3 regions of the Blastococcus sp. SYSU DS0669 genome follow, and region 2 is predicted to be linked to each of the others. Evidence: riboswitches for the same ligand, from Rfam matches in the RefSeq annotation. Region 2 holds a riboswitch; each other region holds the start of a gene.
What was found. A riboswitch is a leader RNA that binds a small molecule or an ion and turns the genes downstream of it on or off. The one in region 2 is predicted to bind cyclic di-AMP.
Positions count from the first base shown of each region.

Region 1: linked by a shared signal. The riboswitch ahead of ACI792_RS13450 (peptidoglycan DD-metalloendopeptidase family protein) and the one ahead of ACI792_RS16490 (NlpC/P60 family protein) in region 2 are both predicted to bind cyclic di-AMP.
Region 3: linked by a shared signal. The riboswitch ahead of ACI792_RS13630 (LysM peptidoglycan-binding domain-containing protein) and the one ahead of ACI792_RS16490 (NlpC/P60 family protein) in region 2 are both predicted to bind cyclic di-AMP.

Region 1 is NZ_JBJHAE010000012.1:71,023-80,559, reverse strand. Features, by position in the region: gene ACI792_RS13480 (beta-ketoacyl-[acyl-carrier-protein] synthase family protein) at 1-565, shown strand, start outside; gene ACI792_RS13475 (acyl-CoA carboxylase subunit beta) at 642-2,054, shown strand; gene ACI792_RS13470 (DUF3145 domain-containing protein) at 2,164-2,631, opposite strand; gene ACI792_RS13465 (diguanylate cyclase domain-containing protein) at 2,988-3,278, opposite strand; gene ACI792_RS13460 (maleylpyruvate isomerase N-terminal domain-containing protein) at 3,404-4,297, shown strand; gene ACI792_RS13455 (TVP38/TMEM64 family protein) at 4,294-4,962, opposite strand; gene ACI792_RS13450 (peptidoglycan DD-metalloendopeptidase family protein) at 4,998-6,206, opposite strand; cyclic di-AMP (ydaO/yuaA leader) riboswitch at 6,240-6,371, opposite strand; tRNA gene ACI792_RS13445 (tRNA-Ile) at 6,541-6,614, shown strand; gene ACI792_RS13440 (response regulator) at 6,653-7,108, opposite strand; gene ACI792_RS13435 (hypothetical protein) at 7,531-7,824, shown strand; gene ACI792_RS13430 (sigma-70 family RNA polymerase sigma factor) at 7,835-8,914, shown strand; gene ACI792_RS13425 (STAS domain-containing protein) at 8,911-9,537, shown strand, end outside.
Region 2 is NZ_JBJHAE010000018.1:69,950-79,486, reverse strand. Features, by position in the region: gene ACI792_RS16495 (M48 family metallopeptidase) at 1-331, opposite strand, end outside; gene ACI792_RS16490 (NlpC/P60 family protein) at 405-1,481, opposite strand; cyclic di-AMP (ydaO/yuaA leader) riboswitch at 1,498-1,645, opposite strand; gene ACI792_RS16485 (hypothetical protein) at 1,862-2,185, opposite strand; gene ACI792_RS16480 (D-alanyl-D-alanine carboxypeptidase family protein) at 2,268-4,013, opposite strand; gene ACI792_RS16475 (DEDD exonuclease domain-containing protein) at 4,225-6,006, shown strand; gene ACI792_RS16470 (Lrp/AsnC family transcriptional regulator) at 6,003-6,290, shown strand; gene trpD (anthranilate phosphoribosyltransferase) at 6,336-7,388, opposite strand; gene ACI792_RS16460 (hypothetical protein) at 7,397-7,825, opposite strand; gene ctaE (aa3-type cytochrome oxidase subunit III) at 7,958-8,572, shown strand; gene qcrC (cytochrome bc1 complex diheme cytochrome c subunit) at 8,580-9,422, shown strand; gene qcrA (cytochrome bc1 complex Rieske iron-sulfur subunit) at 9,496-9,537, shown strand, end outside.
Region 3 is NZ_JBJHAE010000012.1:108,054-117,590, forward strand. Features, by position in the region: gene ACI792_RS13605 (sulfite exporter TauE/SafE family protein) at 1-60, opposite strand, end outside; gene ACI792_RS13610 (DoxX family protein) at 85-444, shown strand; gene ACI792_RS13615 (PIG-L deacetylase family protein) at 465-1,184, shown strand; gene ACI792_RS13620 (DUF222 domain-containing protein) at 1,224-2,798, opposite strand; RNA gene rnpB (RNase P RNA component class A) at 3,128-3,529, shown strand; cyclic di-AMP (ydaO/yuaA leader) riboswitch at 3,757-3,895, shown strand; gene ACI792_RS13630 (LysM peptidoglycan-binding domain-containing protein) at 3,960-4,811, shown strand; gene ACI792_RS13635 (class I SAM-dependent methyltransferase) at 4,914-5,618, opposite strand; gene ACI792_RS13640 (prepilin peptidase) at 5,764-6,438, shown strand; gene ACI792_RS13645 (Flp family type IVb pilin) at 6,672-6,884, shown strand; gene ACI792_RS13650 (TadE/TadG family type IV pilus assembly protein) at 6,983-7,381, shown strand; gene ACI792_RS13655 (pilus assembly protein TadG-related protein) at 7,369-8,325, shown strand; gene cpaB (Flp pilus assembly protein CpaB) at 8,336-9,088, shown strand; gene ACI792_RS13665 (AAA family ATPase) at 9,085-9,537, shown strand, end outside.

The sequences.
Region 1 (9,537 bases), on a different contig from region 2:
GGGCCGCGACGGCTTCGTGCTCGGCGAGGGCGCGGCCGCGCTGGTCCTGGAGCGGGCCGACTCCGCCGCCGCCCGCGGCGCCCGGGTGCACGCCCGGCTCGCCGGCGCCGGCGCCACCGCCGACGGCTACGACCTCGTCGCCCCCCACCCCGAGGGCGAGGGCGCCGGCCGGGCGATCACCGCCGCGTTGCGCGACGCCGGCCTCTCCCCCACCGACATCGGGCACGTCAACGCCCACGCGACCTCCACCCCGGTCGGCGACACCGCGGAGGCCGCCGCCATCCACTCGTCGCTGGGCGAGCACGTGCTGGTCAGCGCCACCAAGAGCCAGACCGGTCACCTGCTGGGCGCCGCCGGCGCGCTGGAGGCGGTGTTCACCATCCTCGCGCTGCGCGAGCAGGTGGTCCCGGCGACGGCGAACCTCGACGACCCCGACGACGACGCTGCCGTCCAGGCCCTCGACATCGTGCGCCGTGAGCCGCGCAAGGCCCAGCTGAACGCGGCGGTCAACGACTCGTTCGGCTTCGGCGGTCACAACATCGCGCTGGTCTTCACCACCGCCTGACGAAGGACCCCGTCCCCTCACCCTTCGCAGGCTCCGGGCGAGCCTCCGGACGGGGCCACATGACCCGGAGGTACCCGTGACGACAGTCCAGGCAGCGCCCGCCGTGACCGCGCCCGACCCCCGCGACCCGGAGGACCGGCTGCGGCGGTTCTTCGACGAGGGCTCCCTGCAGCTGCTCGGCACCCACGACACCTCCGGGGTGCTGGCGGGCCGCGGCACGGTGCAGGGCAGCCCCGCCATCGCCTTCTGCACCGACGCCACGGTGATGGGCGGGGCGATGGGCATCGACGGCTGCCGGCACATCGTCGACGCGATCGATGCCGCCCTGCGGGAGCGGGTGCCGGTCATCGGCATCTGGCACTCCGGCGGGGCGCGCCTGGCCGAGGGCGTGACCGCCCTGCACGCGGTCGGCGAGGTGTTCGCGGCGATGGTCCGGGCGTCGGGCCGCATCCCGCAGATCTCGGTGGTGCTGGGCCCGGCCGCCGGTGGGGCCGCCTACGGGCCGGCGCTCACCGACCTGGTGATCATGGGGCCGGCCGGCCGGGTGTTCGTGACCGGGCCCGAGGTGGTTCGGTCGGTCACCGGCGAGAACGTCGACATGGAGAGCCTGGGCGGCCCCGACACCCACGGGCGGCGGAGCGGCGTCGTGCACGTGGTCACCGACTCCGAGCCCGCAGCGCTGGAGACGGCACGGCTGGCCGTCGACCTGCTGGCCGCGCAGGGCAGCTTCGCCCCGGCCGCGGACCAGACGGGCACCGACCTGGGCGCGCTGCTGCCCGAGCAGACCAACCGCGCCTACGACGTGAAGCCGCTGGTCTCCTCGATCCTGGACGAGCCGGGGCTGGAGCTGCACCCGCGGTTCGCGCCCAACGTGGTCACCACGCTCGGCCGGCTGGCCGGGCGCACCGTCGGCGTGGTCGCCAACAACCCGCTCCGCCTGGGCGGCTGCCTGGACTCGGCGTCGGCAGAGAAGGCGGCTCGGTTCGTGCGCATGTGCGACGCCTTCGGCGTCCCGCTGGTGGTGCTGGTCGACGTCCCGGGCTACCTGCCCGGCGTCGGGCAGGAGTGGGACGGCGTCGTGCGCCGGGGGGCCAAGCTGCTGCACGCGTTCGCCGAGGCGGTGGTCCCCCGCGTCACCCTGGTGACCCGCAAGTCCTACGGCGGCGCCTACATCGCGATGAACTCCCGCTCCCTGGGCGCGACCGCGGTGTTCGCATGGCCCGGGGCCGAGGTCGCCGTCATGGGCGCCAAGGCGGCCGTCGGCATCCTCCACCGCAAGAAGCTGGCCGCGGCGCCTCCCGGCGAGCGCGAGGCGCTGCACGCCCAGCTGGCCGAGGAGCACGAGCGGATCGCCGGTGGGGTCAACCGGGCGCTTCAGATCGGCGTCGTCGACGAGGTCGTCGAGCCGGTGCGCACCCGGCAGCGGCTCGTCGAGGCGCTCGCCGCCGCCCCGCACGGCCGCGGGGCCCACGGCAACATCCCGCTCTGACGTGGAAAGGCCGTCCCGGCGCCGCTTCCCCGACGGCGCCCGGACGGCCCGCTCCAGGCTACGACGACTCCCCGACCAGGCCGGGAGTGTCGTGCCCCGATCGTGACCTTCAGACCACCTGGTGGAGCCAGGTCACCGGGCTGCCGTCGCCGGCGTGCCGGTAGACCTCCAGGTCGGCGTCCCAGGCCGCGCCCAGCAGCTCGTCCACCCCGTGCCGGAAGGCCTCGATGGAGGTCGCCGTGGCCGCCAGGTGCCGCAGCTGCTGCTCGGTGACGATGAGGTCGCCGTTCGCGCTGGTGGGCGCGCGGAAGACCCCGTGGCCCGGCACGTAGGACATGCGCTCGCCGTCGTTGCCGTGGCTGGCTTCCTCGGTGACCTCGAAGCGCAGCATCGGCCACGCGCGCAGCGCAGCCACGAGCTTGGCGCCGGTACCGGGCGAACCCGTCCACGCCACTTCGGCACGGTATGCACCGTGCGCCGCAGGCTGCTCAGCCCACGACAGGGAGACCGGCGCGCCGACGACGCGTTCCAGCGCCCACTCGACATGCTGGCAGAGCGCCTTCGGGCACGAGTGCACGAAGACGACACCCTGGGTTGACCGTCGCTGCACCGGGCACCTCCATCGACTCGATCGGTCTCGTCTTCCCCTACGGACCCATCGATTCGGTGACGCGCCGTTATCGGCAGTGGCGGAGCAGGGCTCCCGCGACAAGTCTGCACGATGGAGGCCCCATCGCGCCAGCCCGGCTGTGACTCCTGGGACGCAGGTGGCATCGCTGCATCAGATCGGCGCCTTGTTGCTGGTCAGCGGCCAATACCATCTGTGACCGAGCACGTCCAGCCATGTCAGCGTATTCACAGGTCCACGCGCTCGGCGGGCGCCGTGCCGGTCGGCTCGCCCTCTGCTCCGCGCCCAGGTGGTCGACCCTCCGATCACTGAGCGTAGTTGCTCGGTGGGACGCGGGCGCCGCGTTCACGGCCTGCGACCAGCCGATCCGGTCGGGCGATCGTTGACTCTGCGTGGCGACTGGGCGACACGGCGTGGACGGACGAGGGTCCGGCGTCCAGCACGGCGGGCTCGTCGCCGCCCAGCCGGGCCACGGTGTCGGCCTCGCGCACGGCGCCGGCGAGCGCCGTCGCCACCGCGGAGAGCGGGACGTCGCCGGCCGCGGGGCCCTCCCGGTAGGCCGCCGGCGCGGGGAGCCCGCGCGCCGGCTCCGCCACAGCCGCCGACCCCGAGAGTCCTCCCGAGCCCGCCGGCGGTGCCTGGCGCCGTCATCCTCGTGCGCGTGACCGGGGCCACGATCGGCGATGCCTGCACCGCGCGACGTGCGGGTAGGGCCTGCGCCGTGGGCGCGCACCAGGGCATGGCCGAGGCCGGTCGGGACGTCGTCGCCGGCATGGTGCTGGAGGCGTGGGACGTCTTCCTGGCCCAGGCGGAGTCGGTGGACCTCGACCGCTCCTCACGCCTGCCGGGGTGGCGGGCGCACGAGATCTGCGTGCACCTGGGCTGCTGGGACGACCACGCCGCCCTGCGCGACCTCGTCGCCTCGGCGCGGGCCGGCGCGACCGGGACGCCGCCTGACCCGGACGCGGTGAACGCGCGGGTGACCGCAGCCCACCGCGGCGCCTCGCGGGAGGAGGTGCTGGCCGCGGTGCGCCGCAACCGCGAGGCGACCGCCCGGTACCTGGCCGAGGAGCCCGTGGAGCTCGACACCGCGCCCGCGGTCTCCGTCGTCGGCCGGCTGCCGCTGCTCAGCGTCGTCCTCGGCCAGGCGTACGAGCTCGCCGTCCACGGGCTGGACCTGGTCTCCTGCGGCGCGGAACCGCCGCCCACCTCGGTGCTGCAGTCGGGGCTGGCGGCGCTGACGGACGTCACCGGCGCCCTCGCGGCCTCGACCGGCATCTCCGGGCGGGTCAGCCTGGTCACGCCCGACGGCGGCTGGGGGTTCACCTCGGCGGGCGGCGGGTGGGAGGTGCGCCGGGTGCCGGCCGGGGTCGTCGAGGGGCCGGCCGTCGAGGCCGCCGCCGCCCTTCTGCTCGATGCCGCGTCCGGGCGGGTCAACCCCGTCCCGGCGGCGGCCCGCCGCAGGCTGAAGGTGCACGACGTGCCGGGCCTGCTGCAGCTGGCGCCGATCGTGCAGCAGGTGCCGGGCATCCCGGGCGGACCGATCCTGCAGCTGGCCGCCCGCACCGTCGGTGGCGCCGGCGGCGTGCTCGGGCGGCTGTTCGGCCGCGGTTAGGCGTTGCCGCGCGCGGGCCGCGTCGTCCGGCCCCGGCACCACCAGGCGGTGCCGGCAGCGAGCGCGACGAGGGCGCAGACGGTGCCCGGGACGACGACGGAAGCGCCCAGGTGGGCCAGGAGCACGCCGGCCGAGGCGCCGACGCCGACCTGCAGCACCGTGCTCGGGACCAGCCCCACGGCCGTGGCGGCCACGAAGGGCACCAGCTGGACACCCGCCAGGCCGGCCCCGTAGTTGACGCCGACGAAGGGCACGACCGGCACCAGCCGGGTGACCAGCACCGCAGCGAACGAGCGCCCCGCGACCAACCGGTCCAGGCGCGGCCCGGCCAGCCGGGCGACGGCCGGGCGCCCCAGCCCACGGGCGAGCCCGAACGCCAGGACGGCGGCGAGCAGCCCGCCGGCGAACGCCACGGCCAGCCCCGCCGCCAGCCCGAAGACCGCGCCGAGCAGGGCCGAGACGACCGACCGCGGCACCGGCGCCAGCAGCACGAGCGCCACGGCGCCCACCAGCACCGGCCAGGCGGCGACGCCGGCGCCCGCCACGGCCGCCCGCAGGTGGTCCGCCGACGGCAGGTCCAGCGTCAGCGCCGCTGTCGCACCGCCGACCAGCAGGACGCCGAGGACGGCTGCCCGCAGCCAGGTCCGATCCACCGCCGTCCGCACGCCCCGATCCTGCCGCACGGGGCGCGCGGGACCGGTCAGCTGCAGCTGCCGCCCAGGGAGATGCCGCGCTGCGCCAGCCACGGGACGGGGTTCGTCCGGTCGGCGTAGAGGCCGCCGCGGTGCACCTCGAAGTGCAGGTGCGGACCGGTGGACTGGCCGCGGTTGCCGACCTCGGCGATCTGCTGCCCGCCGCTGACGACCTGCCCCGGTGACACGAAGAACTGGTTCACGTGCCCGTAGACGGTGATGACCCCGTCGTGGTGCTGGATCGCGACGGCGAGCCCGAAGCCGCTGGCCGGCCCGGCCTGCAGCACCACGCCCGGCTCGGGCGTGTAGATCGGGGTGCCGATCGGCGCGGCGATGTCCACGCCGAGGTGCATCGTGCCCCAGCGCGCCCCGTAGCAGGAGGTGACCCGGCCCTGGGTGAGCGCGGCACCGCTACCACCCGGCGCGGCCGCCACCGTCATGACCGCGGCCTGCTCCGCCGCCTGCGCGGCGTCGTACGCGCGGGCGGCGTCCTCGGCGCCCCTGACCTCGAGCAGCCGGATCTCCGCGTCCCGCAGCTGCTGGTCCAGGCTGGCCTTCTCCGCGGTCAAGGCGTCGAACTCGGACTGCGCCGCGGCGAGCAGACGGTCGGCCTCCCCCTGGGCCTCCTGCGCCGTGCGGGCGGCGGCGTCGCGCTCGGCGACGGCGGCCTTGGCCTCCTGGTCGAGCCGTGCCTCGCGCGCCTCGGCGATCCGCAGCTCCTCCAGGACCCGGGCGCGGTCCTCGCCGAGCAGATCCAGCGTCGCGGCCTGCTGCAGCAGCTCACCCGGGCCCTCGGCGTGCAGGACCATCTCGAGCTCGGTGAACGCCTCGTCGCTGCCCATGTAGGCCTCCCGGCCCAGGGTGGCGACGTCGTCCTGGGTGCGGCCGACGGCCTCCCGGACGGCGGCGAGCTCGGCGGCGATCGCGTCGGCGTGCTGCCTGGCGCGGTCGAGCTCGGCCTGGGCGGTGAGCACGGCGCCGCTGGCCTCCTCGGCCTGCAGCGTCATCTGCTGCAGCCGCTCCTCGGCCTCGCGGACGCGCTGCTCGATCGTCGCGACCTCGGCGGCGACGCGGTCGTGCTCGCTCTGCGCTCCACTCGGGGCCGCCGACGAGGACTGCGTCCCGATCAGGGACAGGGCCAGCAGCGCGGTGAGGGCGATGGTCGCCCGGCCGGCGGCGCGGCGTGGTCGCCGCAGGCTGCGGCGCAGGTGGTGCATGGTCGCCAAGGCGACGGTCTCCGTTCCTCGGTCCGCCTACCAGGTCAGCTGACGGGTTCGGGCCGGAACGTGCCCTACCAGCCTGCCCGTGGAGGCGCAGGCGGGATTCACCCCAGAGAACATGGGTCCCCGGTCCCCGCGGCGGTCAGACCGCGGAGTTCGGCGGGGCCCGCCCGAGCCCCCGGGTTCGGGAGCGGGATCGGGTGGGCCGCGAGAGACGGTACAAGCTAAACCTGGATATGTCACAGGCGCATAACGAACCATCTCGGTCCGCCACTCGGGTCCCGAGTCGCGACGCGGGTGACGTACCGGCGTCTGGCAGGCTGCTAGAGCCGGGGCGGTAGCTCAGCCGGTCAGAGCATGGGACTCATAATCCCTGGGTCGTGGGTTCGAGCCCCACCCGCCCCACTCGGCGCCCTCTGGGCGAGGCCCGGACATGAGGAGTGTCACGTTCCCGGGTCGTGCGGTTCGGGGTCCGCCGTCCCGGGCTCGTCGCCGAGCAGTGCCGCGGCGCGCGGGTGCCACGCCGAGCCGCCGGCCGCGACGGCCCGGATGTGACCGGAGAGCTCGGCGGGATCGTCGTCCTTCAGCAGGTAGCCGGCTGCGCCGATCGCCCGGGCCTCGCGGACGCTGGCCGGGTCGAGGCCGCCGGTGAGGAAGACGATGCGGACCTCCGGGTGAGCGGTCCGCACACCACGGGCCGCCGTCAGGCCGTCCATCACGGGCATCTGCAGATCCAGGAGCAGGACGTCGGGGCGCAGCTGCCGCACGGCGTCGGCGACCTCCGTCCCGTCCGCGCACTGCCCGACCACGGCGATGCCGCCGGCCGCCTCGAGCAGCTCGGTGAGCGCTTCCCGCAGGAAGGGGTGGTCGTCCACGACCACCACCCGGATCTCGGACACCTCTCGTCCCGCCTTCCGTGCCCCCCGTGCGTCACGGAACGCGCGGACCGCGTGCGCGCCTTCCCGGCTGCCGTGCAGGGCCGTGCCGCGCCCGGTCGCCGTCACCGGCCTCCCTCCGCGCCCGACGGATCCGCACAGCGTCATGGCACCGGAGCGGTGGCGCATGGTCCCCCCTCTGGTCACGCCCCCGCCTCCCGTCCGCCCCGCGCCGGAGGCTCTCTGACTGATACGCGGCAGGACGCGGTGCATGACGCGACGCATGACGCGGCACCGGTCGGTCCCGCGCTGGAAGAGGCGCGGATCCCTGGTGCATGACGCGGGATCCGCGCCTCGTCACGTCGTCCTGGACCTGCGCGTCATGCGGTGCGCGTCGCCGCGTCCTCACCGGTGCACGGGGAACCGGCAGGAATTCGAGGTGTGCCATGACCACGGACCAGCATGCGCGCGTCAGGTCCGCGGGACTCCAGGACGGGCCGCCCCAGCGCCAGGAGCGGCTCCGGCGGCTCGCGCGGATGCGACGGGCGGCCGGGCACCTGGTGACCGCCGAGATCCTCGAACGCCGCGCCGATCAGGCCACGAGCCCGGTGCTGGCGTCGCTGCTGCGCGAGCGCGCCGGTGAGCGACGCTCGCTGGGAGAGCGGCTCCTCGCGCCCCCGGCTGAAGCCCGGCCCGAGCCGTGCGCGGGAGGGGAGGCGGTGCGCGTCCGCCGGTTGTAGCGTCCGGCCCATGGCAGCCGCGGGGCCGGCTGGCTCCGAGGAGGAGCGACCGGGGTCGGTCGAGTTCATGGCGCTCGTGCCGCTCGTCCGGCGGATCGTCGCGTCCCGGGTCCGGGACGCCGCCACCGTGGACGACCTGGTGCAGGAGACGCTGGCCCGCGTGCTGGCCGCGGCCGGACGGATCGAGCCGGGGATGCTCGAGCCCTACGCGATCGTCACCGCGCGCAACGTCGTCACCTCGCTGTGGCGGGAGCAGGACCGGCAGCGGCGGAACCAGCACCGCGTCGTCGACCTCCACCCCTCCGCCGCACCGGACGAGGACGTGCTGGCGCGCGAGGACCGGGACGCCGTGAGCGCCGCGCTGCGCCGGCTCGGCGACCGGGAGCGGGTCACCCTGCTGGCCCACGAGGTGGCCGGGCAGGACACCCGCTCGCTCGCTGCCGAGCTCGGCTCGACGGCCGGCGCGGTGGCCGCCCAGCTCAACCGCACGCGGGCACGGCTGCGCGTGGAGTACCTGCTGGCCCTGGAGACGGCCGACCCGCCGACGGACCGGTGCCGGCCGGTGCTGCTCGCCCTCTCCAGCGGCGACCGGCGCCGGCAGCGGGAGATCGACGCGGCGAGGCACCTGCTCGGGTGCGACTTCTGCGCCGGGCTGAGCGGCCCCCTCATGGAGCGCGGCCGGGCCCGGGAGGACGAGGTGCGCGTCCCCGTGCGGGCCGACGCCGACGTCGTCGCCGCCCGGCAGGCGGCCCGCGAGGTGGCGGCCCGGATGGGGTTCCCACCGACCGACCTCACGGTGATCGCCACCGCCGTCTCCGAGGTGACCCGCAACGTCGTGCGGTTCGCCGAGGCCGGCGAGGTGGTCGTCGACGTGCTCGAGGAGCCGCGGCGCGGGATCCGCGTCGTCGTGCGCGACGTCGGCCCGGGCATCCCCGACGTCGAGCAGGCGCTGCAGGACGGCTTCAGCAGCTACGCGGGCCTGGGCCTGGGCCTGCCGGGCGCCCGGCGCCTGATGGACGAGTTCACGGTCGTGTCGGAGGTGGGTCGCGGCACCACCGTGACCATGACGAAGTGGTGGGGAGAGCGATGACCGGCAGCCAGGACGGGAACGCGACCAGGGTCTCCGAGGCCGCGTCGCCGGGGAGGCCCGGGGACGAGGAGGTCCTGCTCCCCGAGCTCGTCGCGCACCTGCGCGAGCACCGCACCCGGTTGCGCCAGGAGTGGACGACGCGCATCGGCGAGGCGCACCTGCTCCAGGCGATGACCAACCAGGAGGTGGCCGCGGAGACCACGTCGGTCTACGACAACTACGTGGAGGTGCTGGAGACCGGCAGCGTGGAGGCCCTGCAGCACTACGCGCGGGACCTCTCGGAGCGGATCATCCCCAGGGGCGTGGAGACGCACGAGGTGGTCGGCATCGTGCTGCTCCTGCGCGACGTGCTGGCCCGCTCGCTGTTCGAGAAGTACCAGCGCGACTTCGGCCTGCTCAACCGGGTCCTGGACGCCTACGAGCCGGCCGCCAACCGCATCGCGAACACCGTGGCGGTGAGTTTCGTCGACGAGCGGGAGCGCGTCATCCGGCAGCAACAGGACGCGATCCTCGAGCTCTCGACGCCGGTCCTGCCCGTCCGGGAGCGGCTGCTCATCCTCCCGATCATCGGGGTGCTCGACAGCGAACGCGCCAAGCAGCTCACCGTGCAGCTGCTCAGCGGC
Region 2 (9,537 bases):
CCGGCACCCCCACCAGCACCTGGACGAACCACCGGTCGCCCACCCGCGCCGCGACGGCCTGCATCAATCGGGCGCCCAGCGGGGTCAGGCCGAGCACCGCCGACACCCCCAGGCTCAGCAGCAGGGAGACCAGCGACGCCGGCCGCAGCGCGGCCGCGAACGCCTCGGCGCGCTCGATCCGGGCCGGGTCGAGGCCGGCGGTGGGGTCGGGCTCGGTGTAGCCGCCGGGCGGCTCCGGCAGGACGGTCCACGGGGTGCGGACGGCGATCACGACGACGACGGCGATCCCGAGGAGGGCCGCGGCCACCAGGGCGGCCCGGCGAACGCTCACCCGGCCGATCCTAGTGAGCCGACGCCGTCGTCCTCGCCTCCGGACAGGCCGGCCGACAGAGGTCGGGTGGCGGTCAGCCGGCGATGCGACGGGCTCCGTTGTAGTTGCCCATCGAATCCAGGCTCGCCACCTTCACCGGCTGGCCGGAGGTCGAGGCGTGCACCATCTGCCCGTTGCCGATGTACATGCCGACGTGGCTGACCGGGCTGTAGAAGAACACCAGGTCACCGGGCTGCAGCTCGCTGCGCGAGACGGGCTTGCCCATCTGGCTCTGCGACCGGCTCGAGTGCGGGAGCGTCACGCCCGCCGCGGCGTAGGCGTAGGAGGTCAGGCCGGAGCAGTCGAAGGCGTTGGGCCCGCCGGCGCCCCAGACGTACGGGTCGCCGAGCTGGGCCAGCGCGGCGTTCACCGCGGCCTGGGCCGCCGAGCTCGGCGCGACGACGCCGCTGGGCGCCGGGAGGCCGGCCCCGCCGTGCGCCTGCGCCACCTGCTCCCGCTGCGGCGCGGTGAGCTCCTCGTAGCGGCGCTGGTACTCGGCGATCTTCGCCTCCAGCTCCTCCTGCCGGGCGGCGATCTCCTCCACCGTCCGCTGGGCGTCCGCGGCGGCCTTCTCGGCTGCCTCGCGGGACTCCTCGGCGTCCTCGGCGGCCTGCGACACCTCGGTGAGCACGTCGTTGGTGTGCCCGGCGATCGCGTCGAGGGTGCCCAGCTGGTCGACGAGCTGGTCGGCCGAGTCGCTGGTCAGCAGGACGTCGAGCGGCGACATGCCGCTGCCGGTGTAGGCGCTGCGGGCCAGCCGGCGGATGTGCCCGTCGAGGGAACCGAGCCGGGCCTCCGCCTCGGCGGTGGCCTCGCTCGCGGCCTCCGCGTCGCGCTGGTGGCCGGCGAGGACGACCTTGGCCTCGTTGAGCTCCTCGGAGACGACCTCGAGCTCGTGGCTGGCCCGGGCCACCTGGGCGGCGACCGCGTCGGCCGTGCCGGGGACGGCCGACGCCGTGCCCGGGAGGAAGGTGACGGTCATGGCCGCGGCGGCGGTGACCAGCAATCCGGAGCGGAGGGGCCCGGAGCGACGGGCGCGGGAGGAGCTGCACCGGTCGGCGGTGCCGAGCTGTTCGGGGGCGTGCGTCAGCAGTGCGTGAGGGGTCGCCACGTGCGGCGGCTCTCCGTTCTTCCTCTGCAACCGCCGACCGAGTTAGCTGACGGGTTCGGGCTGGGAAGACTGGCCCTATCCCCCGCGCACCGGCGGGCCGGCTGCGGGAGAACTCACCCCAGAACTGCGGTGGGTCCCCGGTACACCTCCGGCGCCGGTGGTGCGCGCCGTGCGGTGATTAGGCGGTGTCCGGTCGAGGCCATCCATCGACGGATGACGACCACCCGGCCGAACGGCGTGAACCCTAACGATCGTGATACCTGCGTGACAAATGATCACTGGAGGAACCCGGCGTGAGGGAGATCCCCAGGTCAGCGGCGCGCCTCCCCGTCGGAGGCTCCGCTGCGGGGCAGAAGCCCCGGTCGGCGCGGTCCGGGACGTCAGCCCGTGCGCCGTCCGCGGGACCGCTCGCCGTCGTGACCGCCGGCCCCGTTCGGGTGACGCAGCGGGGGCACCAGGCCGCCCTCGGCGAGCGCCCGCACGGCCCGGCGCTCGACCTCGTCGAACTCCACCACCACCCCCGGCGGCGGGACGACGACGTCCTCGGCGGCCACGGCGGGACCACCACGGGCCGCCCGCCCGGTCATGGGCACGACGACCGGGTCGACCCCCTGCCAACCCGGCGGGGCGCCGAGCAGCACGGTGACGACGCAGTCGGCGCAGCCGGTCCCGCGGGCAGTGCAGGTGTCGCAGTCGATCAGCATCGCTTCTTCTCCTCCGTGAGTCGCTGCGCACGCTAGGAGGGGTCACCGACATTTCCGGCCGCGCGACCAGGGAACGGGTGCATCAGGTGCCGGCGTACTCCCAGTGCCAGGGCTCCTCGCGCCCGTTCCCCTGGTCGGCCCAGGTCGGGTGCAGGTAGCCGAACCGGCCGGCGTTGGCCTCCATCCACGCGTACTGCGGCGTCCCGAAGGACTGCACGCCACCGCACAGGTCGACCGCCAGGCCCCAACCGTGGTTGCTCGTGCCCGGCACGGCGGCCAGCGCCGGCTTCTCCCCGTACAGCCGCACCTGTGACGCATAGGTGCGGTACGAGTCGGTGATGCACAGCGGGCGGCCGAAGGCGGCCTCGTAGGCCGTCGCCATGGCCCGGTAGGCCGCGGCCGCGTCGCACCTCAGCGAGTGCCCGCCCACCCCCAGGGGGCACATCGCGCTCGGCGGTATCAGGCCGTTCGGGTAGCCGCCCCAGGCCCGGCCGCCGTCGTAGCTGGGCGGGTAGACGGTGTTGCCGCACTCGCTCCGCAACGCCCCCGCGGCCGGCTCCGGGACGGGGACGCGGGCCCGCTGGCCGAGGACCGGGCGACCGATCCCCATCACCTGGTCGCCCGGCAGCGTCCGCACGACGACGGCGCCGGCCCGGGCGTCCGCGGTGACCATGGTCCGCGTGTCGAGGGCGATGCCCACGTGCCCCAGCCCGCCCTCCGGCGAGCCCAGGAAGACCAGGTCGCCGGGGAGCACGTCGGCGGGGTCCACCGGCACGGTGCGGGCGAACAGGTCGCCCTGCGTCGCGGGCAGGGACAGCCCGGTCCGGCCGTAGGCCACCTGCACCAGGGCGCCGCAGTCCCAGGAGTCGGGCCCTGCCGTCCCGGGCGCGTACGGCTGCCCGAGCGCCTCCATCGCCCCGCCGACCGCCGTCAGCGTCTCCATCGGGAGGACGAGCATCGAGGTCGGGCGACCGGGCAGCTGGGCGACCCCGCGCTGGGCGCCGCCCCCGCTCGCAGCCACCGGCACCAGCCGGTCGGGCAGGGCCAGCTCGGGGTCCTGCAACGCGGCGGCGGGCACCTCCGCCAGCCCGGCCGCGCGGAGCTGGTCGACGTAGGCCTGCCAGCTGGCCGCCGTCTGCTCGTTGACCGTCGTCTGCTCCCGCTGCAGCGCCGCGAGCTGGCCGTCGACGACGGCGAGCACGTCGCCGAGCTCCGCGGTGACCGCCTCGGCGGCCGCCTCCAGATCGGCCACCCGCGCCGCCACCTCGTCGGCCCGCACCTGGGCCCGGTCGAGGGCGGCCTGGGCGTGCTCCCGCCGGTCGAGCGCGCTGCGCCGGTGGCTCTCGGCGACGCCGATGACCTGGGCCGCGTGGGCGTCGACCACCTCGAGGAAGCCCATGCCGGACAGGACCTCTCCGGGGTCCCCGCCGTTGAGGAGCAGGGTGAGAGCCGTGACGGAGCCGCCGTCCCGGTAGACGGCGGCGGCGTAACCGGCCACCTCGCGCTGGTGCCCGGCCAGCACGCCCTGGGCGTCGTCGAGCACCGCCTTCGCCTCGTCCACCGACCGCTGCGCCTCCGCGAGCGCCTCGCGCGCCGCGACGACCTCCGCCTGGCGGGCCCGCAGGTCGTCCTGCACCTCCGCGGCCCGCCGCTGCAGGTGGTCGAGGTCGCGGCTCTCCAGCACGCCCGACGTGCCGCCCGGCTGGTCGCTCGGCGCGGCGGCGACCGGCGCACCCGGCAGCAGCACGAGGGCGCACGCGGCCAGCGTCGCGAGCGCCACCCGCCGGCGGACCGGGCCGGGCGGGCGCGACCAGTAGCGCGCGGGCATCGCCGACCACCTCCGAGGGACGGGCCGGTCGCGCGGGGCGACGGGCGCTGGGAGTGCATGGTGACCCGCCCGGGCGGCGGAACGCCAGGTGATCGGCGGGGTGAGCACCCCCGGCCCCCTGGTCGGGCGGCCTCCGACCCCCCGCCCTTGGGGGGGCCGGGCCCGGCGCGCGTCCCCCGGAGTGTCAGCACCCCGACCTAGCGTCCGCCCCGTGCCACCCTCTCCCGCGCCGCCGCGCTACCAGCAGGTCTCGATCGAGGAGGTCGGGACGCCGCTGGCCCAGGTGACGTTCGTCGTGGTGGACCTGGAGACGACGGGCGGCTCCCCCAAGGACAGCGCCATCACCGAGATCGGGGCGGTGCGCATCCGCGGCGGGCAGGTGCTCGGCGAGTTCCAGACCCTCGTGGACCCCGGCCACGAGATCCCGCCCTACATCAGCGTGCTGACCGGCATCACGTCGACGATGGTCGCCACGGCCCCGCGCATCGGCGCCGTCCTCCCGTCCTTCCTCGAGTTCGCCCGCGGCGCGGTCCTCGTCGCCCACAACGCCCCGTTCGACCTCGGGTTCCTCAAGGCGGCGTGCGCCGAGAACGGGTTGGCGTGGCCGGCGGCGGCGTCCGTCGACACCGCCGTCCTCGCCCGGCGGTTGCTCAACCGCGACGAGGTGCCCAACTGCAAGCTGGCCACCCTGGCCCCCTACTTCTCGGCCACCACCTCGCCGACGCACCGGGCCCTGGACGACGCCCGGGCCACCGTCGACGTGCTGCACGGGCTCTTCGAGCGGCTCGGCCCCCTCGGCGTGACCACCCTGGAGGAGCTCACCACCCTGACCCGGCAGGTCGACCCGGAGCGGCGGCGGAAGCGGCACCTGGCCGACGAGGTGCCGCACGGTCCCGGCGTCTACCTGTTCCGCGGACCCAAGGACGAGCCCCTCTACGTGGGCACCTCCGGCGACCTGCGCAGCCGGGTCCGCAGCTACTTCACCTCCGGCGAGCAGCGCAGCCGGATCACCGAGATGGTGCGCCTGGCCCAGCGGGTGGAGGCGATCCCGTGCGCCCACGCCCTCGAGGCGGCGGTCCGCGAGCTGCGCCTGATCGCGTCGCACAAACCGCGGTACAACCGCCGGTCCCGGTTCCCCGAGCGGGCGCTGTGGGTCCGGCTCACCGAGGAGCCCTTCCCCCGGCTGTCGGTGGTGCGCCGGGTCCGCCCCGACGCCGGCGTCTTCCTCGGGCCGTTCCCCGACCGCCGCGCCGCCGACGCCGCCGTGGCCGCGGTCCACGAGGTGCTCCCCCTGCGGCAGTGCACGGCCCGGCTCTCCCCCCGCACGCCGGTCAGCGCCTGCGCGCTCGCCGACATGGGGCGCTGCGGCGCCCCGTGCACCGGCGCGCAGTCGGTGCCCGAGTACGCCGGTGTCGCCGCGGTGTTCGCCGCGGCCGTGGGTCACGATCCCCGCCCGCTGCTCACCCCGCTGCTGGACCGGGTGGAGCGCCTGGCGACCGAGGAGCGGTACGAGGACGCCGCCGTGCTGCGCGACCGGGTGGCCGTGCTCGTCCGGGCCCTCCGCCGGCGGCAGCGGCTGGCGTCGCTGGCCGCCGTACCCGAGCTCGTGCTCGCCCGGCCTGACGGCGAGGGCGGTTGGGAGCTGTCCGTCGTCCGGTCGGGCCGCCTCGCCGCCGCGGGGAACGCGCCCCGGGGCACCACCGTCCGCAGCGTGCTGCCCGGCCTGCTGGCGACCGCGGAGACCGTCCCAGGCACCGACGCCGAGCAGCCGACGTCGGTCGACGAGACCGAACTGGTCCTGCGCTGGCTGGAGAAGCCCGGCACCCGGCTGGTGCAGCTGACCGGGACCCTGGCCTGCGCCGCGCCCGGCACGGGCTCCTACAGCGACTTCCTGGCGCGCGTGGAATCCGGGCGCGATGCCCGGGACCCCTTCGCCGACGGGCGGTCGCTGGGCACCCGCGCCCGCCCCGAACGGCTAGCATCCCCGGCGTGATCACCGCCATCGTGATGATCGACGCAGCCACCGACTCGATCGGCGAGGTCGCGCAGGCCGTCGCCGAGCTCGAGGGCGTCAGCGAGGTGTACTCCGTCGCGGGTGAGGCCGACCTGATCGCCATCGTCCGCGTCCGCGAGTTCGAGCAGGTCGCCGAGGTGATCGCCGGCCGGATCAACAAGGTGCCCGGGGTCATCGACACGGACACGCACATCGCCTTCCGCGCCTACTCGCGGCACGACCTCGAGGCGGCCTTCTCCATCGGCTTCGACGCCGAGGTCTGAGGTCGGACCCCGTCCTCCTCGCCCCTCGCGAGCCTCCGGACGGGCCTAGCGGCGGACCGCGCGGCTGACCTCGACCCAGCGGTCCAGGAGCGTCGCAGCGCGTCCGTCGTCGACCGCCGCGGCTGCCCGCTCCAGCCCCGCCGCGAGGCCGTCGTGCAGCCGCGTGGGCCGCTCGTCGAACGCCACCAGCGCGGCGGCGGCGTTGAGCAGGACGGCGTCGCGCACGGGCCCCCGCTCGCCGTCGACGAACCGGCGGAACACGTCGGCGTTGACCCGGGCGTCCCCGCCGCGCAAGGCGTCCGGCGGCGGTGCCTCGATGCCGAGCGCCGCGGGGTCGACCCGGTCGGCCTCCACGGCGCCGTCGCGGACCTGCCACACCGCCGAGGTCGTCGCGGTGGTCAGCTCGTCGAGGCCGTCGTCGCCCCGGAAGACCAGCGCCCGCGTCCCCCGGGCGGCGAGCACCTCGGCGAGCACCGGCGCCATGCGCGCGTTCGCGCAGCCGATCGCCGCCGCCACCGGACGCGCCGGGTTGGTGAGCGGGCCGAGGAAGTTGAAGACGGTGCCGATGCCCATCTCCCGGCGCGGGGCGGCCGCGTGCCGCATCCCGGGGTGGAACACCGGCGCGAAGAAGAAGCCGATGCCGGCCTCGCGCACGCAGGCGGCCACGGCGTCTGCGGGCAGGTCGATGACCACCCCCAGCGCCTCCAGGACGTCGGCGGCCCCGGACGACGAGGACGCCGCGCGGTTTCCGTGCTTGGCGACGGGAGCACCCGCGGCAGCCGTCACGACCGCCGCCATCGTGGAGATGTTGACCGTGTGGGCGCCGTCCCCTCCCGTGCCGACGATGTCGACGCAGTCCATGGGCAGCCGCACCGGCGTGGCCTGCGCCAGCATCTCGGTGGCGAGCCCGGCGACCTCCTGCGGGGCCTCCCCCTTGGCCCGCAGCGCGACGGTGAAGCCGGCCACCTGGGCGGGGGTGGCCTCACCGGTCATGACCTCCCGCATCGCCCAGCGGGTGTCCTCGGCCGTGAGGTCCTGCCCGGCGAGCAGCCGGTTGAGCAACCCGGGCCAGGTGGGCGCGGCGGACGTCGGCGGCACCAGCGGCGTCACCGGCGGGCGGCGGGCTGACCCGCGTCGGCGCGCAGGAGGTCGGCCACCACCCGGGGGGCGACCAGCGGGTCGACCGGGAGGGCGAGCGTCGCCTCCGCCCGTGACCAGTGGGCCAGCCAGCGGTCGGGCTGCCGCGCCACGAGCAGGCAGACCGCCGGACGGTCGGCGACCTCCATCTCCAGCTGGCGGGCCAGCGCCATCCCACCGGTGGGCTGCGCCTCGCCGTCGAGGATGCACAGGTCGATGCCGCCGGCGCCGACCGCGGCCACCACCTCGTCGCCCGTCGAGCACTCCAGCCAGGTCAGGGGCCCCACGTCGGGGGCGGGCTGCCGCCCGACCGCCGCGCGCACCGCGTCGCGGACCTCGGGACGGTGGCTGTAGACCAGCACGGTGGCCGGTGCGGCGGGCTTGTCGGCGGCACTCACGCCGCCGAGCCTAGTGCCCGGGGGCGTCTGCGCAGGCCGGGGCGGCGCGTCGGTATCGAGCTGGTCACATCGCCGCCACGCCGTCACCACCCGCAGTCGTGACCACGCCCCGCCGATGCCATGATGAGCCCCGTGACAACGGCCCCCGTCGCGAGCAGCACCTTCGACACCTCGCGGGTGCACTCCCTGACCCGACCGAACATGGTCAGCGTCGGCACGATCATCTGGCTCTCGAGCGAGCTGATGTTCTTCGCCGGCCTGTTCGCCATGTACTTCACCGCGCGAGCCCGGGCCACCGAGGGGTGGCCGCCGGAGCCGACCGAGCTGAACCTCCCGTACGCCACGGTCTTCACCGTGATCCTGGTGCTGTCCTCGGTGACCTGCCAGTTCGGTGTGTTCGCCGCGGAGAACGGCAACGTCTACGGCCTCCGCCGCTGGTTCACGATCACCTTCGTGATGGGCCTGGTCTTCGTGCTGGCCCAGGCGAACGAGTACCGGGTCCTGGTCATGGACCACGGGACGACCATCTCGTCGTCCACCTACGGCTCGGTCTTCTACATCACGACGGGCTTCCACGCCTTGCACGTCATCGGTGGCCTCATCGCCTTCGTCTACGTGCTCATCCGGTCCACCATGGGCCGTTTCACGCCGGCGCAGGCGACCTCGGCCATCGTGGTCTCCTACTACTGGCACTTCGTCGACGTCGTGTGGGTCGGGCTCTTCGCCACGATCTACCTGATCCGCTAGGGAACCGGTGTCCACCACGAACCCGCAGTCCGACGCCCCGCTCGCCGACGCCGGCACGCCTGTCGACCGGGCACGCGCACGCCGCCGCTCCAAGCACCGCCGGCGCATCGCCAACGTCGCGGCCCTCATGGCCTCGCTCATCCTCACCGGTGCCCTGTACTCGGTGTTCACCCCGGCCCAGGCCGCGGACGAGGCCACGAGCGAATCGGCGGCCGAGGCGGCCGGGCGCGAGCTGTACGAGCGCTCCTGCATCTCCTGCCACGGGGAGAACCTCGAGGGCGTGGCCAACCGCGGCCCGTCGCTGATCGGTGTCGGTGAGGCCTCCGTCTACTTCCAGGTCCACACCGGCCGCATGCCGCTGGTCCGCCAGGAGGCCGACGCCCCCGACAAGCCGGCCGTGTTCTCCGACGAGGAGATCGACCAGCTGATGACCTACGTCCAGGCCAACGGCGGTGGCCCCACGCTGCCGTCGGGCGACCTGCGCGAGGGCGACCTCGCCCTCGGTGGTGAGCTCTTCCGGCTCAACTGCTCCTCCTGCCACAACTTCGTCGGCCAGGGCGGCGCTCTCTCCTCCGGGAAGGCGGCGCCGAGCCTGGAGGGCTCCACCGACCTCGAGATCTACACCGCGATGCTGAGCGGCCCGGAGAACATGCCGGTCTTCGGCGACAACCAGCTCACCCCGGAGGAGAAGCGCTCGATCATCGCCTACGTCCAGACCATCCAGAACATGGCGGACCCGGGTGGTGCCGGCGTGGGCCGCATCGGCCCGGTCGGCGAGGGCCTGGTCATCTGGATCGTGGGCATGAGCGCCCTCCTGTTCGGCATCTTCTGGATGGGGAGCAAGGCGTGAGCACGCCTGCCCGCCCGTCGACCACCACTGCTGCTGCGCGGTCGCTGACCACGGTCGCCGGCGAGGAGGAAGCGTGAGCACCCGCGAGACCCGCCCCGGCTCGGCCGGCGGCGCG
Region 3 (9,537 bases), on a different contig from region 2:
GTTGACGCCGCCGGCCACGAAGGCGACGCCCGCCGCGATGAGCAGGTCGACGGCGGACACGGCGGGTCACCCTACGGTGGCCCCATGCGGAGACCGGCGAGCGCGACGTGGCTGGGAGCCCTGCTGGGCGGGTCGGGAGTGCTCCACCTGGTGCGCCCGCGCACCTACGAGTGGCTGGTCCCGCCGGAGCTCGGCTCCGCGCGGGTGTGGGTGCTCGCCAGCGGGGTGGCCGAGATCGGCACCGCCGCGCTGCTGGCCGCTCCGAGCACCCGCCGGGTCGGCGGCTGGTCGGCCGCAGCCCTGCTGCTGGCCTTCGTTCCGGCGCACCTGCACCACCTCCGGCTGGGGCTCCGGAAGCCGCCGGTGATGGCCGCGGCCGTGGTGCGGCTGCCCCTGCAGGTGCCGATGGTCGCAGCGGCGCTGCGGGTGGCCCGCGGGCGCTGACGGCGGGGCAGACTCGCCCCATGCCGCCTGCACCGATGCCCGACGACTGGCAGCGCGCCCTCGTCGTCGCCGCGCACCCCGACGACATCGAGTACGGCCTGGCCGCCGCCGTCGCCTCGTGGACGGCCGCGGGCAAGGAGGTGCACTACCTGCTGGCGACCCGGGGGGAGGCCGGGATGGCCGGCGTTCCCCCGGTTGAGGCGGGCCCGCTGCGCGAGGAGGAGGAGCGGCGGTCGGCTGCCGTCGTCGGGGTCACCGAGGTGGAGTTCCTCGACCACCGGGACGGCGTCCTGGTGGCCGGGCCCGACCTGCGCCGTGACCTGGCTGCCGCCATCCGTCGGCACCGGCCCGAGCTCGTCGTCACCGGGTACTTCGGGCCCACGTGGACCCCGCCGGGGGTGTCGCCGGCTTACCTCAACTCGGCCGACCACCAGGCCCTCGGGCAGTCGGTGCTCGACGCGGTCGCCGACGCGGGCAACGAGTGGATCTTCCCGGAGCTCACGGAGGAGCGGTGGTCCGGGGTCCAGTACATCGCGGTCGGCGAGCTGACCGACCCGCCGCACGAGGTCGACGTCAGCGACCAGGTGGAGACGGCGGTCGCCTCGCTGACCGAGCACCGGCGGTACCTGGAGCTGCTCTCGGACGACCCGGTCGACGTGCAGGCACGGCAGATCGTCGACATGTCCACGCTCACCGAGGACGGACGGCGGCGCGTGGGCTTCCGGCTCTACTGGGGGTAGGCGCCGGCGCAGCGTCGCGACCGGCTGACCCCGTCCGGGTCAGAAGGGCGGTGGGTCGTCCGCCGGGTCCGGTGGCGGCGGCGGTGGTTCGGGTCGCTCGGTGAGGACGCGGTAGCCGGGTGGCCGGGTGGTGCGGGTGACGCCGCTGGGGGTGATGACGGTGAGCACCCCGTCGTCGTTCATCGTGTGGGTCCAGCCGGGGGCGAAGGTCTTGAGCCGGTGGTGGCGGCGGCACAGGCAGCACAGATTCGCGCAGTCGGTGGCCCCGCCGGTGGCGTGGGCGATGACGTGGTCCAGGTCGGCCCAGCCGGCGGGCACGGTGCAGCCGGGGTGGCGGCAGGTGCGGTCCCGCACGCGCAGGAACCGCTGCTGGGCGGCCGAGGGGCGGTAGCGGTCCACCGGACCGGGGCGGCCCAGCAGCGGGCAGCCGCAGGCGGCCTCGGGGTGCTCGAGGTCGGTGGGGTGGTCGGGGCAGCCGCGGGCGGCGAGCCGGGTCAGCTCGCCGCGGCCGGTGACGGCCAGCAGCGCGCCGGTGGCGTCGGTGATGGCGATGTCCAGACTGCCGCCGGGCGGGGCCTGGATGCCGCAGGCGTCGAGGGCGGTGAGCAGTTCGCGCAGGTGGGCGGCGGTGATCGGCTCCCCGTCGACCTCCCCGACCGGCTCGGGAGCCCCGGCTGGGGTGAACGCCGCGGGCAGCGGGGCGCCGGCGGCCAGGAAACCGGCCGGGGTGAGCGCGCCCAGCGGGGCGATCACGGTCAGCTGCGCGGTCACCGCCGGGGCGTCCTGCCAGGGGCGCAGCAGCAGATCGGCCAGCGCACCGGTACGCAGCATGCCGATCGGCCGGTCATCCCCGGCCGCCTTCGCCGCCCGGGCGTGGCCGTCCACCGCCGCCCGGCAGGCCCGGGCCTCGGGATGCGGGAGCAGGGCGCGCAGCTCGCTCATCCCGTCCCCGACCGGCCGCACCGACACGTCCGCGCCGCGCCGGCGGATCTCCCGGCGCCGGTCGGCCGCGGCGGCGTCGCGGGCCACCAGCTCCGCCCGCATGGCTTCGCGCAGCCGGCCCAGCCCCAGCCCGGTGGCGCCGGGCAGCACCGCGGCCTCCGCCGCGGCGATCACCGCCGGATCGGTGCCGGCTCCGGTGGCGGCGACCTCCGCGGCGATCGCCCGGGCCCGCGGCCAGTCCAGCAGCCCCAGCCGCAGCCGGGCGAAGGTGGCCGGCAGCCGGGTGGTGAGCACCTCGGCGTGCTCCAGCAGGGTCACCGCCGCCGCCCGGCTGCTGTTGTGCACCGCCGCCAGCTCATCGGGCACGAACTCACTCACCCCCGCCGGCCCCACGGTTCCGGCCCGTTCCCCGCCGGGCAGCGGATCGACCGGGGCCGGGCGGGCGGCGGCGAGGTCCATCACCAGCTCCACCCGCAACGCCGCCAGCCGCGCCTCGGCGGCCACGATCTGCCCCAGCAGATCCGCCACCTCCACCGCCGACCGGCGGGCGGGCAGCCACGCGGACAACGGCTCGTCCCACCACTGAGGATCGGGATCCTTCAGCTCCCAGGGCGAGGGCGGCTCGGACACCGGCCCCACGCTCACCCCGACCGCGAACCCGACCACCGACACAACCGCAGGCTAGGACGGGGGTACGACACTTTCCGCAGGCCGAGAAGCGCGCGGGCCGACTGGCCGCCCACGGGGGCGGGCGGCCAGTCGGGCACCTACGAGCGCAGCGGATGCTGGATCACCGCGGTCGGGATGCGTCCGCTCTGCAGGCCATCAGCGTCCGCGGCGACTGAAACGGCTCAGCAGTCGCTTGAGCAGGTTGGCCTTGACGAGCCCTGAGATCAGTCCCATGACGTCCTCCTCCATCGGGTGGTGCGGGGATCGACGGCATGTACCCGCGCGCTGCGGGTTCCATGTGCCGGGCGCCCTACACTCCAGGGCACGACGGACGAGTCGGCCGGGCGGTCGCGTCGGCGGGGGAGACCCCGTCGCCGAGGAACGTCCGGGCTCCACAGGGCAGGGTGGTCGCTAACGGCGACCCGGGGTGACCCGCGGGACAGTGCCACAGAAAACAGACCGCCGGCGTTCGCGCCGGTAAGGGTGAAACGGTGGTGTAAGAGACCACCAGCACGCCGGGTGACCGGCGTGGCTCGGTAAACCCCACCCGGAGCTAGGTCAAGAAGGAACGGCGGTTCGCCGCCGTTCCGCGCAGGCGTTCGAGGGCGGCCCGCCCGAGCCTGCGGGTAGACCGCTGGAGCCTGCCGGCAACGGCAGGCCTAGATGGATGACCGCCCATCGGGAGGCCGCAAGGCACCCGTGGACAGAACCCGGCGTACAGGCCGACTCGTCCGTCCCCCGCCCGACGCCGGCCACCGGCCGGTGCGGTCGGGACGTCACCCGGACGGGTGAACGGAGGCGCTGCGCGCACGGTTGGTGACGCGCCGTGCGGCCGTGCGGAGAGTTCTCGAAAAGGACCGGTCCGGCCTGTGGCGAGCCGATCCTGATACCTACCGTTCCCTCCGTCCGCCGATCGGCGGGCCCGGATGGCCGCCCGCCGAACCTGCCCACGGCCACCCCGGAGTCATAGACGCACGGGCAGGCGCGGGGGACCCACCGTTCGTGGCCCCTCCGGGACCTCGGGGTGAAGCCGCGCCATGCGCGGCCGGGCAGCTCTCGCCCGAACCCGACAGCTAACCCCGCAGGCGGCGAGAGGCTCACCACTCCATGCCCAACAGCCATCGCACCGTGGGGCGGCACCGTCGTCCCTCCCGCAACCGCGCCATGACCACCGTGGCGTACCCGGCCGTCGTCCTCGCCGCGGCCTCGGCCCTCACCCTCGGGACCATGGGCTCCGCGGCCGCCCACCCCGGCGCGCACACGGTCAGCCCCGGCGACACCCTCAGCAAGCTCGCGGCCGAGCACGGCACCACCTGGCGCAGCATCTACGACGCCAACCGCGACACGATCGGCGGGAACCCCAACCTGCTCCGCGTCGGCCAGGTCCTCACCATCGGCGGCGGCGTCGCGCCGGCGGCGGCGCCTGCTGTCGCGACGGGGTCGTACACCGTGGTCGCCGGCGACACGCTCGGCAAGATCGCGGCCCGCCACGGCACCACGTGGCAGGACCTGCACGCCCTGAACCTCGGCGTCATCGGCCCCGACGCGAACGTGCTGCGGGTCGGTCAGGTCCTCGCCCTCAGCGGCGGGGGACTGGCTCCCGAGCGCGCCAGCCGGGACGAGCGGCCCGCCCCGGCTCCCGCACCGGCCCCGGCCCCGGCCCCCGTCCCGGCCCCGGCGGCGACCTCGGCGGCCTACGACCAGTGGGACGCGCACGTCCGCCCCGACGTCCAGGAGATCGCCGAGGTGCACGGCGTCGGGACGGTGCTCACCCGCCCCGGCCACAGCCCCACCGCGGGCCTCGCGGCCGACTTCATGGTCTACGCCGACTCGGCCAAGGGTGACGCCGTCGCCCAGTACGTGATCGACAACGCGGCCCGGCTCGGCGTGGAGTACGTGATCTGGGAGCAGCGGATCGCCGGTACGTGGACCGGCTGGGCCTGGCAGGGCATGGAGGACCGTGGCTCGCCCACGGCCAATCACATGGACCACCCGCACGTGGCCTTCCTGCCGTAACCACACACCGCACGACGACGAGCGCCCCCTGCCCGGATCCCCGGGTGGGGGGCGCTCGTCCGTCGAGGTGCTGTCGTACGCCGGTCAGCCCCGGCCGACCGGTCAGACGGCGACGGCGGTGACGAAGGTGCAGATGCCCTCGCCCGACTCCGCCCGCGGCCGCAGCCCGATCGCCCACAGCAGCGCGGTCTCGACCCGGTGCGCCACCTTCCGCAGGCCCACGTACCAGGTCGACCCCCCGCTGGTGACGGTGATGTCGCCGAACCCTGCCGTCCGGATGTGCTCGACGAGCATCCAGTCGGGGAGGATCGAGATGTGGCCGGGCTGGTAGTAGTGCCCCGGCCCGAAGATGAACGGCGCGCCGCGCAGGAACATCTTGAGCCGCGAGTGCGGGTGGCCGACGTTGGGCGTGCTGACCAGCAGCTTGCCGCCGGGCTCCAGCAGCGCCCGGATGGAGCGCAGCACCTGCCGCGGGTTCTCGACGTGCTCGAGCGTCTCGACGCAGACCACCATGTCGAACGGGCCACGGGTCGCCTCGGTCCACTGCGGGTCGTCGAGGTCGAGGCGGTGGATCCAGTCGTGCGGCGGGTCCAGGTCGGTGGGGACGACGTCGAAGCCCGCGTCCCGCAGCCGCAACGCCAGCGCCCCGCAGCCGGCGCCCACCTCGAGGATCCGGCCGCCCTCGGGCAGCTGCTGCCGGACCAGTTCGAGCGCGTACTCGTGCACGCCGGGTGCGGCGTGCACGCCGTGCCCCTGGTAGGACCAGACCGCCGCCGTGCGCTGGGTGGTGCCCTCGTCCACTGTCACGCCCGGAGTCTGACCTACCCGCAGCCGCGACGCGCGCTCGTGCGCCACGGAAGCCCACACCCGACATGCTCGGCCGCGCCGCTGCAGGATGCAGGATGCAGGGTCCCCGTCGTGTCATCGTGATCGCCATGCGAGCAGTGCACCGGTGAGCGCCGTCGCCGTCGCCCTCATCGCGGCAGCCGCCGGCATCCCGGTCGGGCATCTGGTCAACCGGGCCGCGGGTCGCTTCCCGTGGCCGGCGCAGCTGCGGCCGGCGGAGCTGGTCGGCCCGGGACCCGTCGCCGTGCGGCCACCGGTGCTCGAGCTCCTGGCCGGGATCCTGTTCGGCCTGGTGGGCCTGCGCTTCGGCGCGGCGGCCGAGCTGCCGGCCTTTCTCTTCCTCGCCGGCGCCGGGCTGCTGCTCGCCGTCGTCGACCTCCGGCACCGGCTGCTGCCGAACCGGGTCGTCATCCCCTCAGTCGGCGTGGGCCTGGCGCTGCTGGCCGTCCCCGCCGCGGTGAGCGGCGAGTGGTACGCCCTGCTGAGAGCCGGGTTCGGGTCGATGGCGCTGTTCGCGGCGTTCCTCGTCCTCGCCCTCATCTCGCCCAGCGGTCTGGGCATGGGCGACGTCAAGCTCGCCGCGCTGCTCGGTCTCTACCTGGGCTGGCTGGGCTGGAGCGCGGTCGCGCTCGGGGGCGCCGCAGGCTTCCTGGTGCAGGCCCTGGTCGTGCTGCCCCTGCTGGCCCTGCGTCGGATCGGCCTGCGCAGCGAGCTGCCGTTCGGCCCGGCCATGCTGGCCGGCGTCGCCCTCGTTGTGCTGTCGAGCACAGTCGCCGTCTGAGGGCTCAAGAGCGCTCTCACATCGCCGACACATGTCTGTGTCGATGTCGTAACGCCAGTCCCGTCACTGTGCGTGACCGGTTGCATGCCACCCCCCTCGTTCGGGGTGATCTGTCGACCGATGTGATGACAAGCGCTCAAGTCCCCGCCGGAACCTGCCCGATGGAAGCCCTGTCGCCACGAAGCCGGGTCACCCGACCCGGACCCGCTGGCCTCCTCCACCAGGGAGTTCCCGTGCTGAACGTGTACGTCGCAGTCGCCACCATCGCCTCTTTCGTCGAGGACCGCCTGAAGCGAGAGGAGAAGGGCGCGACCGCCGTCGAGTACGGCCTGATGGTCGGCCTGATCGCCGTCGTGATCATCGTCGCCGTCACTGCGCTCGGCGGTCGCCTGGACACGCTCTTCCGTTCCATCGTCACCAGCCTCGGCGGCACGGTCACCACCTGATCGATCTCGGTTCCCTCCCTGCCCCCACGGCGCAGTGGCCGCGCGACGGTCGCTGCGCCGTGGGGCAGGAGCCCCCGTAGGAGAGGCGGTGAGCACTGATGACCACACGACTACTGCGCGACGATCGAGGCGCCTCGGCGGTGGAGTTCGGGCTCATCGTGCCGCTGCTGGTCGTCCTCGTCCTCGGCATCGCCGAATTCGGGCATGCCTTCCAGGTGCAGGGCACCCTGTCGGCTGCTGCCCGCGAGGGCGCACGAGCCATGGCCCTGCAGAACGACCAGACCATCGCTCGGGCTGCGGTGCTCGACGCCGCGACCTCCCTGAATCCTTCGATCACCCCGCACCAGATCGCCATCACGCCGGCTTCCTGCCCGACGACCGGTGGCAGCAGCACGAACGTCGAGCTGACGATCACCTACCCGATGCCCTTCCTCACCGGCTTCTTCGCTGCCGAGGTCGAGCTCACCGGAACGGGGGTCATGCGGTGCAACGGCTGACCCTCCGCGGCCGGCTCCGGCGCGACGAGCACGGGGCCTCCGCCGTCCTGCTGTCCCTCCTGCTGGTGCCGATGCTGGGCTTCGCCGCGATCGCCGTCGACATCGGCGCCCTCTACGCGGAGCGGGCCCGGCTGCAGGTGGCGGCCGATGCCGCAGCCCTCGCCGTGGCTTCCGACTGCGCTCGCGGCAACTGCGGCGACATGCTGGCCACGGCGCAGAGCCTGGTGGTCGCCAACGCCGGTGAGGCCACGGCGGGGCAGCCGGTGCTCTCCAGCAACCCGACCAGCGTCACCGTCCCCGGCAGCACACCCAAGGAGCACTGGTTCGCGCCGGTGATCGGCCACGACGCCACCCAGGTGTCGGCGACGGCCACCGTGGCGTGGGGCGCGCCCGACCGCGGGACGGCGGTGCTCCCGCTCACCTTCTCGTGGTGCGAGTTCCTCCAGCAGACCGGCGGCGGTGAACCCTCCGGCGAGATCGAGCACACCATCTACTTCACCAAGACGTCGAACACCGTGGGCTGCACCGGCCCGTCGAACCTGTTCGTGCCGGGTGGCTTCGCTTACCTCGACACGCCGCCGGCGGAGTGCGAGGCGGCCAGCGCACGCAACGAGCGGTCCTACTCGTCCACCGGTAACACACCGCCGTCGGTCTGCACCCCGACCTACCTGAAGTCCTGGGTCGGACGCACGGTGCTGCTGCCGCTCTTCGACAGCTCTGGCGACACCGGCACCAACGCCTGGTACCACGTGTTCGGCTACGCGGCCTTCCACATCACGGGGTTCCACTTCGGCGGCCAGTTCAGCACCGCCGTCCAGCCCTGCAAGGGCAACGACCGGTGCGTGAGCGGCTACTTCACCGAGTTCGTCGACCTTGACGACGCCTTCTCGTACAGCCCGGACGCCCCGCAACTCGGGGCCTCGATCCTCCGACTCATCCGATAGGGGCGCCTCCGTGCGACGTCGTCTGATCGCCGCTTTCGCGGCGCTGTTGCTCACCGGAGCCGGTGCCGTGGTGCTGCTCGCCTACGTACGCGGCGCCGACGCCCGCGCCCTCGCCGGGACGGAGTCCGTCGAGGTCCTCGTCGTCCGGGCGCCGGTGCCGGTCGGGACCCCCGCCGAGGAGCTCGGCGCGCTCGTCGCCACCGAGCTGCTGCCGGCCAAGGCCCTCGCCGACGGCGCGGTGGCCGACCTCGACGCCCTCACCGGGCGCGTGGCGACAGTCGACCTGCAGCCGGGGGAGCAGCTGTTGGCCACCCGCTTCGCCGAGCCCACCGACCTGCGGACACCCGGCACCGTGCCGGTCCCGCCGGGCTCGGGGGAGGTCAGCGTGCTGCTGGAGCCGCAGCGGGCGGTGGGTGGTCGGCTGGCCGCCGGGGACACCGTCGGTGTCCACGTCTCCCTGGCGCAGGACGCCGGGGGGGCGACGCATGCGGTCCTGCACCGAGTTCTGGTGACCCAGGTGCAGGGTGCCCCGGCGCCCGTCGACCCGGCCGCGGAAGGCACGCCGGAGACCGCCTCGGCCGGCGGCGCGGCGCCGACCGGCAGCGTGCTGGTCACGTTCGCGGTGCCGGCGGCCCAGGCCGAGGCGATCGTCTTCGGTGCTGAGCACGGCACCCTCTGGCTCTCCCTCGAGAACGAGGGGACCGACATTGCGGGCACCGAGGTCGTCAGCGGTACCACCATCTACGGAAAGGTCTTCGCATGAGCCGCGTCGTCCTCGCGGGGGCGGACGAGAGCCTCCAGCAGCGCGTGTCCGCAGCGGTGGACGGGGACATCTCCACCCTGCCGCCGGGCCGGCTGCCTGCCGACCCGGCCCGGCTGTTCGAGCTGCTCGCCGATGGGGAGCTGCCCGACGTCCTCCTGCTGGGCCCCTTGGCGCCGGCGGACGAGGTGCTCACCCTCGCGGGTCGGCTGGACGTCCAGTGCCCGGGCATCAGCGTCGTCTTGCTGGCCGAACCGGCCCCGGAGATGTGGCAGGCGGCCATGCGGGCCGGGATCCGCGACCTGCTGGCCTTGGACGCGGACGCCGCGGAGATCCGGTCGGCGGTCGAGAGGGCCAGCGCGGCAGCGGCGAGCCGTCGCCGCGTGCTCCGGCCCCTGGAGGAGACGGCCCGCTACACCGGCCGCGTCATCACGATCGCCTCGCCCAAGGGC